Regions from separate parts of the Catenibacterium mitsuokai genome, predicted to be linked through region 1. Evidence: a T-box and tRNA genes for the amino acid it is inferred to sense, from the RefSeq annotation. Region 1 holds a T-box; the other regions hold tRNA genes.
The links. The T-box of region 1 lies ahead of ileS (isoleucine--tRNA ligase). A T-box ahead of a tRNA ligase gene usually reads a tRNA of that ligase, here a tRNA-Ile.
Positions count from the first base shown of each region.

Region 1 (4,291 bases):
GGCGCTAATAAATCGTCTTATTTAAATATAGTTTTGCAGGATGCGACAGGCACGATAGATGCGAAACTCTGGTCTGCAACAGATGAACAGATTCGTTTATTTGAAAGAGGACAGGTTGTAAGAGGTAAAGGAGATATCATCAACTATAAGGGCATGAGACAGATGAAAATCGTTAAGCTTGAGCCAATTGAAATGAATGATGAACAGAAGGCTTTATTCTTACCTCAACCACCTGTTGAAAAAGCAGTGATGCAGAAGGAATTAGATAAGTACATGAAGAAAATCCATAATATTCGTCTTTATGCGATTGTTCATGGTCTTATTGAGAAACACTATACAGCCTTTGTGAACTATCCCGCTGCAACTAAAAATCATCATGATTTTGCATCAGGTCTTCTTTACCATACTTTATGTATGTTGAAACTCGCAGATCAGCTTATTGAAGTATATAGCTATCTAGATGCTGATTTACTTTATGCAGGTGTTATTTTACATGATATCGGTAAAGTTAAGGAGTTCACCGGACCTATTGTCCCTGCCTATTCTATCGAAGGAAGTCTTGTAGGACATATTTCTATTGGTCATGCAATGGTTAAAGAAATGGCTGAAGAATTACATATTGAGGGAGAAGAAGTTTATCTACTAGAACATATGATTCTTTCTCATCATGGCAAACAGGAATTTGGTTCTCCAGTATTACCACAGATTCCTGAAGCAGAAGCATTAACACTTATTGATAATGTAGATGCACGTATGAATATGTTTGAAAAGGCACTTCATGATACAGAACCAGGATCATATTCTGCACGTATCTTTGGGTTAGAGAATAGAAATGTATACAAATCTCGTAATTGATGTGATATAATGAGAAAAACGACAGGAGGTTTGACATGTGTATGGATAAGGTAAAAGATTGGTTATTCGGTGAAGAAGAAGAAGGATATACAGAAGATTACAATACAGCACAAAACGGACAGGAACAAAAATCTAATATTTTTGAAAACAATAAGACTAAAAAGACAAGTGAGATGTTGAAGCCATTTGATGCCAACTCTAGTCTTGTATTATTCGAACCACGCGCTTATTCTGATTCTCAGGAGATTGGTGGTTATTTAAAGAAGAATAAGGCTGCTGTAGTTAACTTACATCGTTTACAGAAAGAACAGCAGAAGCGTGTAGTTGATTTCTTAACTGGTGTTATTTTTGCGATTGATGGTGATATTCAGGTAATTGGTCCTAAAATTTTCTTATGTACACCTAAGAATATCGGCGTAACTGGTTCAATCACTCTAGATGATGAACCACAAGCAGCTACGGAGGAATAAGTATTAGCATAGGCTAATACTTTTTTTATGAAAGATGTTAGAACATTTTAAGGGCGATGAAGAATTCGTTTCAAAAATATTAGATTACAAGGATCAGGCACTTTATTCACAGCGTATGATTCTTACACAATTTCTTGATCCTCATCAGCAGTCAATTGTAGAAAGTGTTATTGGACATGAACTTAAGGTAGAAGCGGATGGTGGATTTGATGGTGCGGAGAATAAGAGAGTATTAATTGCACCTGATTTCTATGAATTTGAACCTGAAGATTTTAAAGTAACTGTTTTTAGAGTAGATTATAATGACACATTTGGAAAACTAAAACATTCTGATGTATTAGGGGCCCTTATGCATTTAGGCATTAAGCGTCAATGTATTGGTGATATCAATGAAGAACCACTCTCTTTTGCCTGCATTAAAGAAAACAGTGATTATATTCGTATGAATTTAACACGTATTAAACGTTCCTCTATTCATCTTGTGGAAATGGAAGAACGTCTCTCTATTCATGCAGATACTTATACTAAAACAGTGATTGTTTCTTCTTTACGTCTAGATAAGATGGTCGCTGCATTATTTGGTATTTCTCGCAATAAAGCAGTTGACGCTATTCATGGGCAGTATGTCAAGCTTAACTACAAAGTTATTGAAGATATTTCAAAAATATGCGATAATAACGCTATAATATCTTTACGTCATCATGGCCGAGTAAAGATATTTATAACAGACAGAAGAACAAAGCAGGATAATTATGTAATAGAAGGCCAATATTATCGATGAGGGAACGATTATGGGATACATGTTCAATAAGCAGTTTCGTGGATATAATACGGAAGAAGTAGATGAAACTATTGCGAGTCTAGAAAAGAATATCCAGGACAGATCACTGCAGATTAGAAGACTTGAAGAAGAATTAGAAAAAATCAAAAAAGAGAATATTGCGATGGCAAATCGTCAGTCTATTGAACGAAAGACCAATGAGGAGATTTCCCGTCTTGCTTTAAAAGAAGCCAGTGAACTGATTACAAAGGCAAAGCATAATGCGAATATGATTCTGAAAGAATCAATGAATTATGTGAAAGGTTTAAGTGATGAAGTAGATGGTTTCAAGGATGAAGCAAAAGATTTCAGAGCTGAAATTGTAAAAATCAGCACAGAATTGTTAGAAACTATTGACAAATCAGAAATTTTTAGTTTAATTAATGAAGAAGAAAAAAAAGCGAAGAAAGAGAGCGCTGATCAAGAGAACTTATAGAGAAGCCGTGGGTGGTGGAAACGGTGAAGGTGTATTGGTCAGGAATCACTCTGGAGCTGCATCCTGAAATAAGTAGGGAATGCCGTTGATTGCGTTAAAATCTTAAGTGCATATCGAATGATATGAACAAAGGTGGTACCGCGTGCAAACGTCCTTTATGAAGGACGTTTTTTTATTTGTGAAAGGGGATATATATGAATTACAAAAGCACACTCTTAATGCCAAAAACTGATTTTGAGATGCGTGGTAAGCTTCCTACTAAGGAACCTGCTTACGTAGAAAGATGGCAGAACGCTAACATGTATGAAAAGGTTATCAAACAGAATGAAGGAAAAGAACATTTCATTTTCCATGATGGACCTCCATATGCAAATGGTAATATGCATGTTGGACATATGTTAAATAAGGTTATTAAAGACGTTATTTGTCGTTATAAGAATATGGAAGGTTTCTATACACCATATATTCCAGGCTGGGATACTCATGGTTTACCTATCGAAAATGCGATTCAGAAGCAGGGTGTAGATAGAAAATCTATGTCTACTGCAAAGTTCAGAGAAAAATGTTATGCCTATGCATTAAAGCAGGTAGAACGTCAGATGCAGCAGTGTATCCGTGTTGGAACATTTGCAGACTACAAACATCCATATTTAACATTACATAAGGAATTCGAAGCAAGACAGATTGATGTATTTGCGAAGATGGCTGTAGATGGATTAATCTATAAAGGATTAAAGCCAGTATACTGGTCACCTTCATCTGAATCAGCATTAGCTGAAGCAGAAGTAGAATACCATGATGTAAAATCACCTACTATCTATGTACGTTTTAAGGTAAAAGATGGTAAAGGCATCTTAGAAGGTGATGATAACTACTTCGTAATCTGGACTACTACTCCTTGGACAATCCCAGGAAACCAGGCAATCTGTTTAAACCCACGTTTCACTTATGCATTAGTTAAATCTGAAAAAGGCAATCTTGTTGTCTTAGAAGAATTAGTTGATTCATTATGGGAAACATTTGGATTAAAAGAAAAAGAAATCTTAAAGCGTTTCAAGGGTGAAGAATTAGAATACATCACATGTACTCATCCACTCTATCCAGAAAGAGAATCATTAGTCATCATGGGTGACCATGTTACAACTGATTCAGGTACTGGATGCGTTCATACAGCAAGTGGATTTGGTGTAGACGACTTTAACATCTGTCAGAAATATAAATTACCAGTTCTTGTAAACGTTGATGAACATGGCTGCATGATGGAATCATGTGGTGAATGGCTTGCAGGTCAGTATGTTGATGACGCAAACAAGACTGTTACAGTAAAACTAGAAGAATTAGGTGCTTTATTAAATCTTACTTGGATTACACATAGCTACCCTCATGACTGGCGTACTAAGAAGCCTATCATCTTCAGAGCAACTGACCAGTGGTTCTGTTCTATCGATAAGATCAGAGAAAAATTATTAAGTGAAATCGATAGCGTTAACTGGATCAATGAATGGGGTCATATCAGAATCTATAACATGATTAAAGACCGTGGAGACTGGTGTATCTCAAGACAGAGAACTTGGGGTGTTCCAATTCCAATCTTCTATTGTGAAGATGGTACTCCTGTTATTGATCAGAAAGTATTTGATCATGTATCTGCATTATTTAGAGAATTCGGTTCAAACGTATGGTTTGAAAGAGATGAAAAAGATCTTCTTC
Region 1 covers NZ_CP102271.1:964,939-969,229, forward strand. The annotation lists gene NQ499_RS04840 (3'-5' exoribonuclease YhaM family protein) at 1-855, shown strand, start outside; gene NQ499_RS04845 (cell division protein SepF) at 897-1,325, shown strand; gene NQ499_RS04850 (YlmH family RNA-binding protein) at 1,360-2,106, shown strand; gene NQ499_RS04855 (DivIVA domain-containing protein) at 2,117-2,581, shown strand; T-box leader at 2,540-2,740, shown strand; gene ileS (isoleucine--tRNA ligase) at 2,776-4,291, shown strand, end outside.

Region 2 (4,291 bases), 260 kb from region 1:
TAATACTGTAGGTAAACCATACATAACAGGCTCTCCAATGTTGAATAAGCAAGGAGCAATACCTAATTTAGCAACCTGTCTGTAATGTTTATTCTTTGATACCATGAAAATTGCGATTAATAATCCTAATGTTGCGTACCATACGAATGCACCATATGACACACTAGTCCATAAATAAGGAATTTTTGTACCAGCCTTATATGCTTCAAGGTTAGAAAGTAAAGCAACACCAAATACACCTTCCATGATAGGTGCCATAACGTTTCCACCATGGATACCAAAGAACCAGAATAACTGAGTTAAGAATGCAACAGCAATAACTGAAACCGGGCTCTGAGAGAATCCTAATAATGGAGCCTGTAATACATCATAGATTCAATCGATAATTAGTTTACCAGTTAACTGGTCAAATGCAAATGTAAGAATTGCAACAACATACATTGCAACAAAAGCAGGAATAATAGATGTGAAAGGAACAGCGATTGCAGGTGGTACTGAATCAGGTAACTTAATAGTAATGTCTTTCTTCATAATCTTAGCGAAAACAATAACTGCTAAGAAGCCAATAATAATTGCAGTGAAATAACCTCTAGAACTTACCTGGTTACCAGGAATCAAGCCACTAACAGTTACTGATAAAGATCCCTTTGCATAACTTAAGCCAGCTACTTTGTTAAGAGCTTTAGCAACACCACTAGTTACACCTGATACTTCAAATGCTTTTGTCATTGATGTTCCTAAAGAAATAACAAATGATGATAATGCGACTAAGCCACCTGATAGTTTATCAACTTCGTATACTTTTGCAATGTTATAACCCAAAGCAAAGATGAATACAAGTGATACAATAGCAAGTGAACCATTAAAAATAAGACCGTTGATGTCTACTAACCACTGGAATGTTTTAGTAATTCCATCCCATCCGAACTATGAAGGGAAGTCTACTAAAAAGGCATTAATCAATAAAGCGATTGATCCTGTCATAACTACAGGCATAGTTGCAATGAATGAATCCCTTAATGCAACTAAATGTTTTTGAGTACCGACTTTCATAGCAATCGGCATCAATTTGTCGGACATAAAGTCCATAAATTTCTGATACATTTTTCTCTCTCCTCTTTTAATTGATATTACATCGATGTTTTATCTGCTATGATAGTAAAACATTTTAGTAAATAAATCAATTGTTTTACTCTATTTTTATACGTTTTTACTATTTATTTGACGATTTTACAGTTATAAGACCAATAAACTAATTATTTTACTGATTTTTTACCTATATTTCTTTAAATTAATAAGTAAAACAATTCTTTTATCTAGAAAAGTAAAGCATAATATTTTACCAACAAAATACAGTTTTCATTCTTCGTGAACTATTACATTAAATATACATTTATTTTTCAACTATATACTCACACCATTGGTATAATAAAGAAATCAAACAACTTTTTGTAATACCCATAGCCTGCATATGATATTAATCTCATCTTTCTCATGCCATTTAAAAGAATCCTATTAAAAACGTCTTTTATACCAGTAGTTTGTGGGTATTCAAGTTAATAATTTGTTTTTACAACTTTCATGCTATTTAAGATAATATCGCATCGGAATCAGATTTTCCTGGTTTCTCCGATTTTCCCAATTTCTGTATAATTTCTTTATTTTTTTATTGACGTGTCTACTTCTACATGGTATTATAGGTGAGCAGTCAAGAAATGGGCCTGTAGCTCAGTTGGTTAGAGCGCACCCCTGATAAGGGTGAGGTCGATGGTTCAAATCCATTCAGGCCCACCATTTCTAAAACTGTTAAACATGGGCCTGTAGCTCAGTTGGTTAGAGCGCACCCCTGATAAGGGTGAGGTCGATGGTTCAAATCCATTCAGGCCCACCATGTTTATTTAAAATTTCTTTGGGGCCTTAGCTCAGCTGGGAGAGCGCCTGCTTTGCACGCAGGAGGTCAGGAGTTCGATCCTCCTAGGCTCCACCATTTAGAACTTAACAGACACATATGTGTCTGTTTTTTTATTTCATTGCGTAAAAAAGAACCATAGTCCTACATAAAGGATTATGGTTCTTTACTTTTAGTAACCTGCACCAGTGTCTGTATTCTTCATGATTTTAACTAGGCGGCTTGTACCAAGTCTGTCAGCACCAAGTTCGATGAACTTTTCAGCATCATCAAATGACCTAATACCACCTGCTGCTTTTACTTTAACTCCTTCACCCACATGATCATGCATTAACTTTACATCATCAAATGTAGCGCCTGCAGTTGAGAACCCTGTTGATGTCTTAATGTATTCTGCACCTGCATTTGTGACTAATTCACACATCTTGATCTTTTCTTCTTCTGTAAGAAGACATGTTTCAATAATAACCTTTAAGATTTTACCATCACACGCTTCATGAATCTGACGGATTTCATCTTCTACTTCTTCATATCTCTTATCTTTTAAGAATCCGATATTAATAACCATATCAATTTCAGATGCACCATTTGCGATAGCATCCTTTGTTTCAAATACTTTTACTGCAGTTGTACTGTATCCATTTGGGAATCCAATAACTGTACAGATAGGAAGTTTACCATCCACATATTCTGCTGCCTGTTTCACATAAGCAGCTGGAATGCATGCAGATGCTGTACCATATTTGATTCCATCATCTAGGATTACCTTAATGTCTTCCCAAGTGGCACTCTGAGCTAATAATGTGTGGTCTACTTTTTTTAAAATATCATTTGTATTCATTTTATTTTTACCTCTCTTTACATAAACTATTATAACAGTTTATCTAAAATAAAGTAACCAATTATGTTTTCCGGCATCTTAATTCCAATTTTTTGTAATTATTGCACCTATAATCGTAAATGTATCAGTTTCTTTTAATTTCCTTTTTCTTAATAAAAAGAATAAGTTAAGCTCAAATTATAGTTTTCTTTGTTTCTATATTACTATAATGCTATAATGGGTGAAATATTAATAAGGAGGTTAATATAATATGTTAGATGCATTTGCGAATAACTGGACAATACTTGTTATTTCCTTCTTTATCTATAGTTTCTGTGGGTGGATCTGGGAATCACTTATCTGCCCTATCGCCACAGGTCATAAGATACATAACAGTGGTTTCTTAACCGGACCTTGCATTCCTATTTATGGATCAGGTGCGATTGTTGTATGTGCTTTATTTCCTATCTCTAAAGATTGGTCTCTTATTTTTATAGAAGGAGCTATTGTCGCATGCTTTATTGAATATCTCACATCTTATTTCATGGAAAAGATGTTTCATGCAAGATGGTGGGATTATTCTCAAATGAGATTTAATTTAAATGGTCGTATCTGTTTAGAAGGCTTCTTTATCTTTGGTTTCTTCTCTGTGACTGCCGTAAAGAATGTACAGCCATATCTAACTCATATGCTTATACAATATGATTATATTCCAATGGTTATTGCTTCTACTGTTTGTATCACACTATTCACAAGCGACTTCATTACTACACTTGTTGAAGCCACTCATCTTGCGAAAAAGCTTGAGACAGTCTCTCAGGATCTTAAGAAGTTTGCCGATGAATTAGAACTAGATATTCATAATGAAATTACAACAGATGATATCTTTAAGATTGCACGTCAATTAAAGGATAGTCACCGTGAACATCTTATTAAGAAATATTCACATCGTCGTTTAGTCAAGGCATTCCCTGATATCTTAAACAAATACCACACAAAAACTCAGAAATAATGCATCTGAGTTTTTTTCTTTTGTGTAAACGGTTATAATAAACAAGAGGAGGTGTGACCATGGAAAAGAATGCATTATTTAAACTCAGTTATGGTTTGTATGTATTAGGTGTAAATGATGGTAATAAGCCTAATGGCTGTATTATTAATACAGCTGTACAGCTCACAAGTAATCCTTATCGTATTGCAGTGACTGTGAATAAGGCGAATTACACTCATGATGTATTGATGAAGTCAAAGAATATGACTTTATCTGTGCTTGATATCACATGCCCTTTTGATATCTTTAAACGATTTGGTTTCCAGAGTGGTAAAGAGATTAATAAGTTTGATGGTTTTGATATGTATGATTTGAAAGACTCATTACCTTACTTAACACAATATGCAAATGCATATATGAAAGGTCATGTTATAGAAACATTGGATGAGTTAACACATACGATGTTTATTGTAGAACTTGATGATGCTGTTATCTTAAATGATCATGATTCTATGACATATGACTATTATTTCAAGAATGTGAAACCAAAACCAGAAAAGAAGAAAAAAGG
Region 2 covers NZ_CP102271.1:708,541-712,831, reverse strand. The annotation lists partial or broken gene NQ499_RS03570 (PTS sugar transporter subunit IIC) at 1-870, opposite strand, end outside; gene NQ499_RS03565 (hypothetical protein) at 928-1,104, opposite strand; tRNA gene NQ499_RS03560 (tRNA-Ile) at 1,718-1,794, shown strand; tRNA gene NQ499_RS03555 (tRNA-Ile) at 1,815-1,891, shown strand; tRNA gene NQ499_RS03550 (tRNA-Ala) at 1,912-1,987, shown strand; gene deoC (deoxyribose-phosphate aldolase) at 2,082-2,750, opposite strand; gene NQ499_RS03540 (putative ABC transporter permease) at 3,001-3,741, shown strand; gene NQ499_RS03535 (flavin reductase) at 3,801-4,291, shown strand, end outside.
Region 2: it has a tRNA-Ile gene. The T-box ahead of ileS (isoleucine--tRNA ligase) is inferred to sense a tRNA for this amino acid. The anticodon was not compared.

Region 3 (4,291 bases), 230 kb from region 1:
TGGCGATAACAGTCTTCAAAACAGACTGAGCCATCTGCGATTTAAGGTTAAACTTTTCTCGTAAAGTAGAATACAAAGCTTTATTAAGTGAAAACTGCTTTAAGTCATGAGTGCGGAATACATAGTCTGAAACATAATTACAGGCATTACGATAAACAGACATTGTTTCATCAAGCAAAAACTTATCTGTTTCAGCTGCGATTATTTGAATTTTAGCTGTAATAGTCATCTGTTCCATAGATGTACTCCTTTCATAGATATTTCACTATATATTATATCTAATTTATAGAGAAACATCTATATTTTGAGGTGAACTGTGGATAGTAGATACAATCGTCATAACAGACGAAAATACAGCCTTAAAGTACATATAGTTCTAGTAACCAAATACCGTAAACAACTACTAAAAGGCTCTATTGCTGATGATGTTAAACAAGAGATTCTCGATATAACTAATACTCACGCTACGAAATTATTGCGATAAAAACTGACAAAGACCATATACATTTCTTATTAAGTTACGATACAGCAGATAGAGTTTGAATTGTAAAGCAGGAAACAACATACCACTTATGGCAAAAGTATAGTTCGGTCTTATCAAAACAGTATTGGAAGGAAAAATATTTTGGTCAGATGGTTATTTTGCTTGTAGCATTGGAGAAGTGTCATCAGCAACTATACAAAAATATATTGAAAGTCAGGGATAATAGATACGATTTACGAGGCTCCTCCCACCACCTATTGGCAGTGGGTTACCGCCTATGACAAACGAAAGGATTTATTTATGAAGTACGATTTTACAACAATCATTGATAGAAAAGGAAAAGATGCCATGGCCTTGGATGCAGTAGGATCTCAAAAAGGTCATGTCAAGAAACCTACTTTCCCTAAAGAAGGTTTTAGTATTATTCCAATGTGGGTGGCTGATATGAATTTTGCGACAGCACCAAGTGTAATGGATGCTCTCAATAAACGTATCGCACATCCGCTATTTGGTTATTTCTATCCATCTGATGATTATTATGAAGCCATCATGTATTGGCAGAAGACAAGAAACAATATTCATGATTTAAAGAAAGAGTATATTGGTTACGAGAATGGTGTTTTAGGATGTCTAGCAAGTGCCATTCATGCCTTTACAAAGCCGGGAGACAAGATTCTCTTCCATAGTCCTACTTATGTAGGATTTTCCACTGTATTAAATGATACAGACCGAGTGGCTGAATTAAGTCCTCTTGTAAAGGATGAAGAGGGCATGTGGCGCATGGATTATCAAGACATGGACAAGCGTATCAAAGACAATAACATTCGCTTAGCAGTTCTCTGTTCTCCTCATAATCCATGTGGACGTGTGTGGGAAAAAGAAGAACTTGAACAGGCAATGAATGTTTTCAAAGAAAATGATGTCATTGTCGTATCAGATGAAATATGGTCAGACATTGTATTTACGGGGTATAAGCATATTCCTACTTATAGTATTAGTGAAGATGCTAAAAGACGCACAATCTCTATTTATGCACCAAGTAAGACATTTAACTTAGCAGGACTTATTGGCAGCTATCATATTATTTGTGATGACTATTTAAGAGAACAGCTCAACAAAGTAGCCACTGCAACACATTACAATAGTATGAACGTTTTATCCATGCATGCTTTAATAGGTGCCTATCGTGAAGAATCTATTGAATGGGTGAATGAATTAAATCAGGTACTTGAACAGAATATGAAATATACCTATAACTTTATTAAAAATTATGTAGAAGGTATTGAAGTATCTCAAACGCAGGGGACTTATATGGTGTTCCTACATTGTGAAGACTACTGTCTAAAGAATCATCTGACTATTGATGAACTTATTCAAAAAGGATGGGATGTAGGTGTAGACTGGCAAAGTGGTGTTCAGTTCCATGATCCATGGGGTATAAGACTCAACATTGCATTACCACATGCATTATTACAGGAAGCTATGCAAAGATTAAAAGAATACGTATTCTAACACGAAAAGGACAGCCTCTCGGCTGTCCTTTAATAATAGGTAAAAAAACAGACACAAACGTGTCTGTTGATTTTTATAAATGGTGGAGCCTAGGAGGATCGAACTCCTGACCTCCTGCGTGCAAAGCAGGCGCTCTCCCAGCTGAGCTAAGGCCCCAAAGGTTTTAAATAAACATGGTGGGCCTGAATGGATTTGAACCATCGACCTCACCCTTATCAGGGGTGCGCTCTAACCAACTGAGCTACAGGCCCATGTTTAACAGTTTTAGAAATGGTGGGCCTGAATGGATTTGAACCATCGACCTCACCCTTATCAGGGGTGCGCTCTAACCAACTGAGCTACAGGCCCATTTCGTGACTGCTCACCTATAATACCATGTATAAATACACTCGTCAACAAAAAAATAAATAAAATTAAACTAAAATTAAACCCTCAATTGTAAAATGAAACTGGAATTAAGGAATTGGGATAAAGGGGCATGCCCCTTTATCCCAATTCGCGCGGCCGCAGGCCCCTATTTTCAATTTTTGTATAAAAAAAGTCCATAGAAATCGTATTATATAGTTACCACACTTTATAAGGAGATTTCTATGAACAGCATTAATATATCACAAAAAGCAAAAAATAAACACCTTAATTTTTCTCATTATGAATTCATCATCAATTCTTTGATTCAGTTCAATGCTTCCCATCCTGGTAAGCGTAACATTGGTAAGACTCAATTCATTAAAGAGTTAGCTTCTACTGTAGGTACTACTGTCTCTAATATATATTCTATCATCAAGGATGCCACTATCTCTGTTAGAGATTACAATCTCAAGGTTCATTATGAACTTTCTGCCATGGCTGCATTTGAAAAGAGATCCAAGAATCATAAGATTCCAAATAACTCTAAATTTGAAAAATCAAAAGAGTTCATCTCTCTTGTCGAACAGGAAGTAAAATCAAATAGATTATCCTCTATTGATGAGACCATAAACTATTTAAAGCTTCATCAGCCAGATATTATAAAGAATATGGTGACTGTGTCTACTAAAACATTTTACAGCTATGTCCACCAGGGAAGAACATCCATCAAACCTATTGATCTTCCACGCATGGTCAGAAGAAAGACAAAGAAGAACTGGAAGTCATACATTCCAAAAAGACAGAAAGGCACTTCCATTACCGAAAGGCCTGAATATATCAAGGACAGAGAAGAATTCGGACACTGGGAAGGTGATCTAGTTACTGGACCTAGAGATGGACAGAATGGTGCATATCTTACTCTGATTGAAAGAAAGACACGCTTCTATTATATGATTCCTATCTCTGCCAAATCTTCAAAGCAGGTCTATATGCAGATAAACAAGCTTCATAAGTTCTATGGTGATAGCTTTAAGGATATCTTTAAATCAATCACCTTTGATAACGGTAGTGAGTTTTCTAGGTGGAAGGATATAGAACAGAAGCCAAAATCAAAAGAGAAAAGAACCACTGTCTATTTTGGTAGACCCTATCATTCATGTGACAGAGCCTCAAATGAGAACTGCAATGGACTTATAAGATATTTCATTAAGAAAGGAACTGATATTAATACAATTGATAAGGAGACAACTATTGATATAAACAATAAAATAAACCAGAAGAAAAGAAAGATACTTGGATATCTTTCTTCTGAAGAACTATTTCTTAACGAACTAGCTAAACTTAATGTAACTGGTAATACTATTTTCTATAAAAACTAACTTATCTTCTTATTTCCAGTTTCTGCTTGCAATTCGGGACTAAAATTAAACTCTGAATTAAACTATAAATAAATAAATAAAGCCCCATTATTCTAAGGGACTTTATTCGTTCTTAATTTTCTTTTAAATGGGCAATATCGATATATGAAGGAATACCATTCTTATAAGTAATAGCGATTTCACCCTGAATTAATGGATATAAGTAATCATAAAGTTCTTGAGTGATATCATTACCTTCTTTAGTAATCCATTCTGCTGGAACTTTCTGTTCTAGGTTCGCAATATCCTGTACATTACTGTAGATACATTCTACAGTATATGGATCATTGTTAGTTCTCTTAACACCCATCATAACATTTGTATGATCAGCAAGTGCTGTTTCTACAGCCTTTTTACCAATAAAGAAAGATTCATCAATATCTACTTTAGAGGCAATATGCATTGCACATCTTTGTAGTACATTTAATTCGATACTTCTTACTTTACATCCAAAATGTTCTTTACAGATATTTTCTAATACCTTACCAGTACCAAAATGGATTGGATGACCAAATGCATCATACTGTTG
Region 3 covers NZ_CP102271.1:731,515-735,805, forward strand. The annotation lists gene NQ499_RS03650 (transposase) at 1-238, opposite strand, end outside; partial or broken gene tnpA (IS200/IS605 family transposase) at 317-707, shown strand; gene NQ499_RS03665 (MalY/PatB family protein) at 785-1,996, shown strand; tRNA gene NQ499_RS03670 (tRNA-Ala) at 2,077-2,152, opposite strand; tRNA gene NQ499_RS03675 (tRNA-Ile) at 2,171-2,247, opposite strand; tRNA gene NQ499_RS03680 (tRNA-Ile) at 2,268-2,344, opposite strand; gene NQ499_RS03685 (IS30 family transposase) at 2,587-3,723, shown strand; gene NQ499_RS03690 (6-phosphofructokinase) at 3,836-4,291, opposite strand, start outside.
Region 3: it has a tRNA-Ile gene. The T-box ahead of ileS (isoleucine--tRNA ligase) is inferred to sense a tRNA for this amino acid. The anticodon was not compared.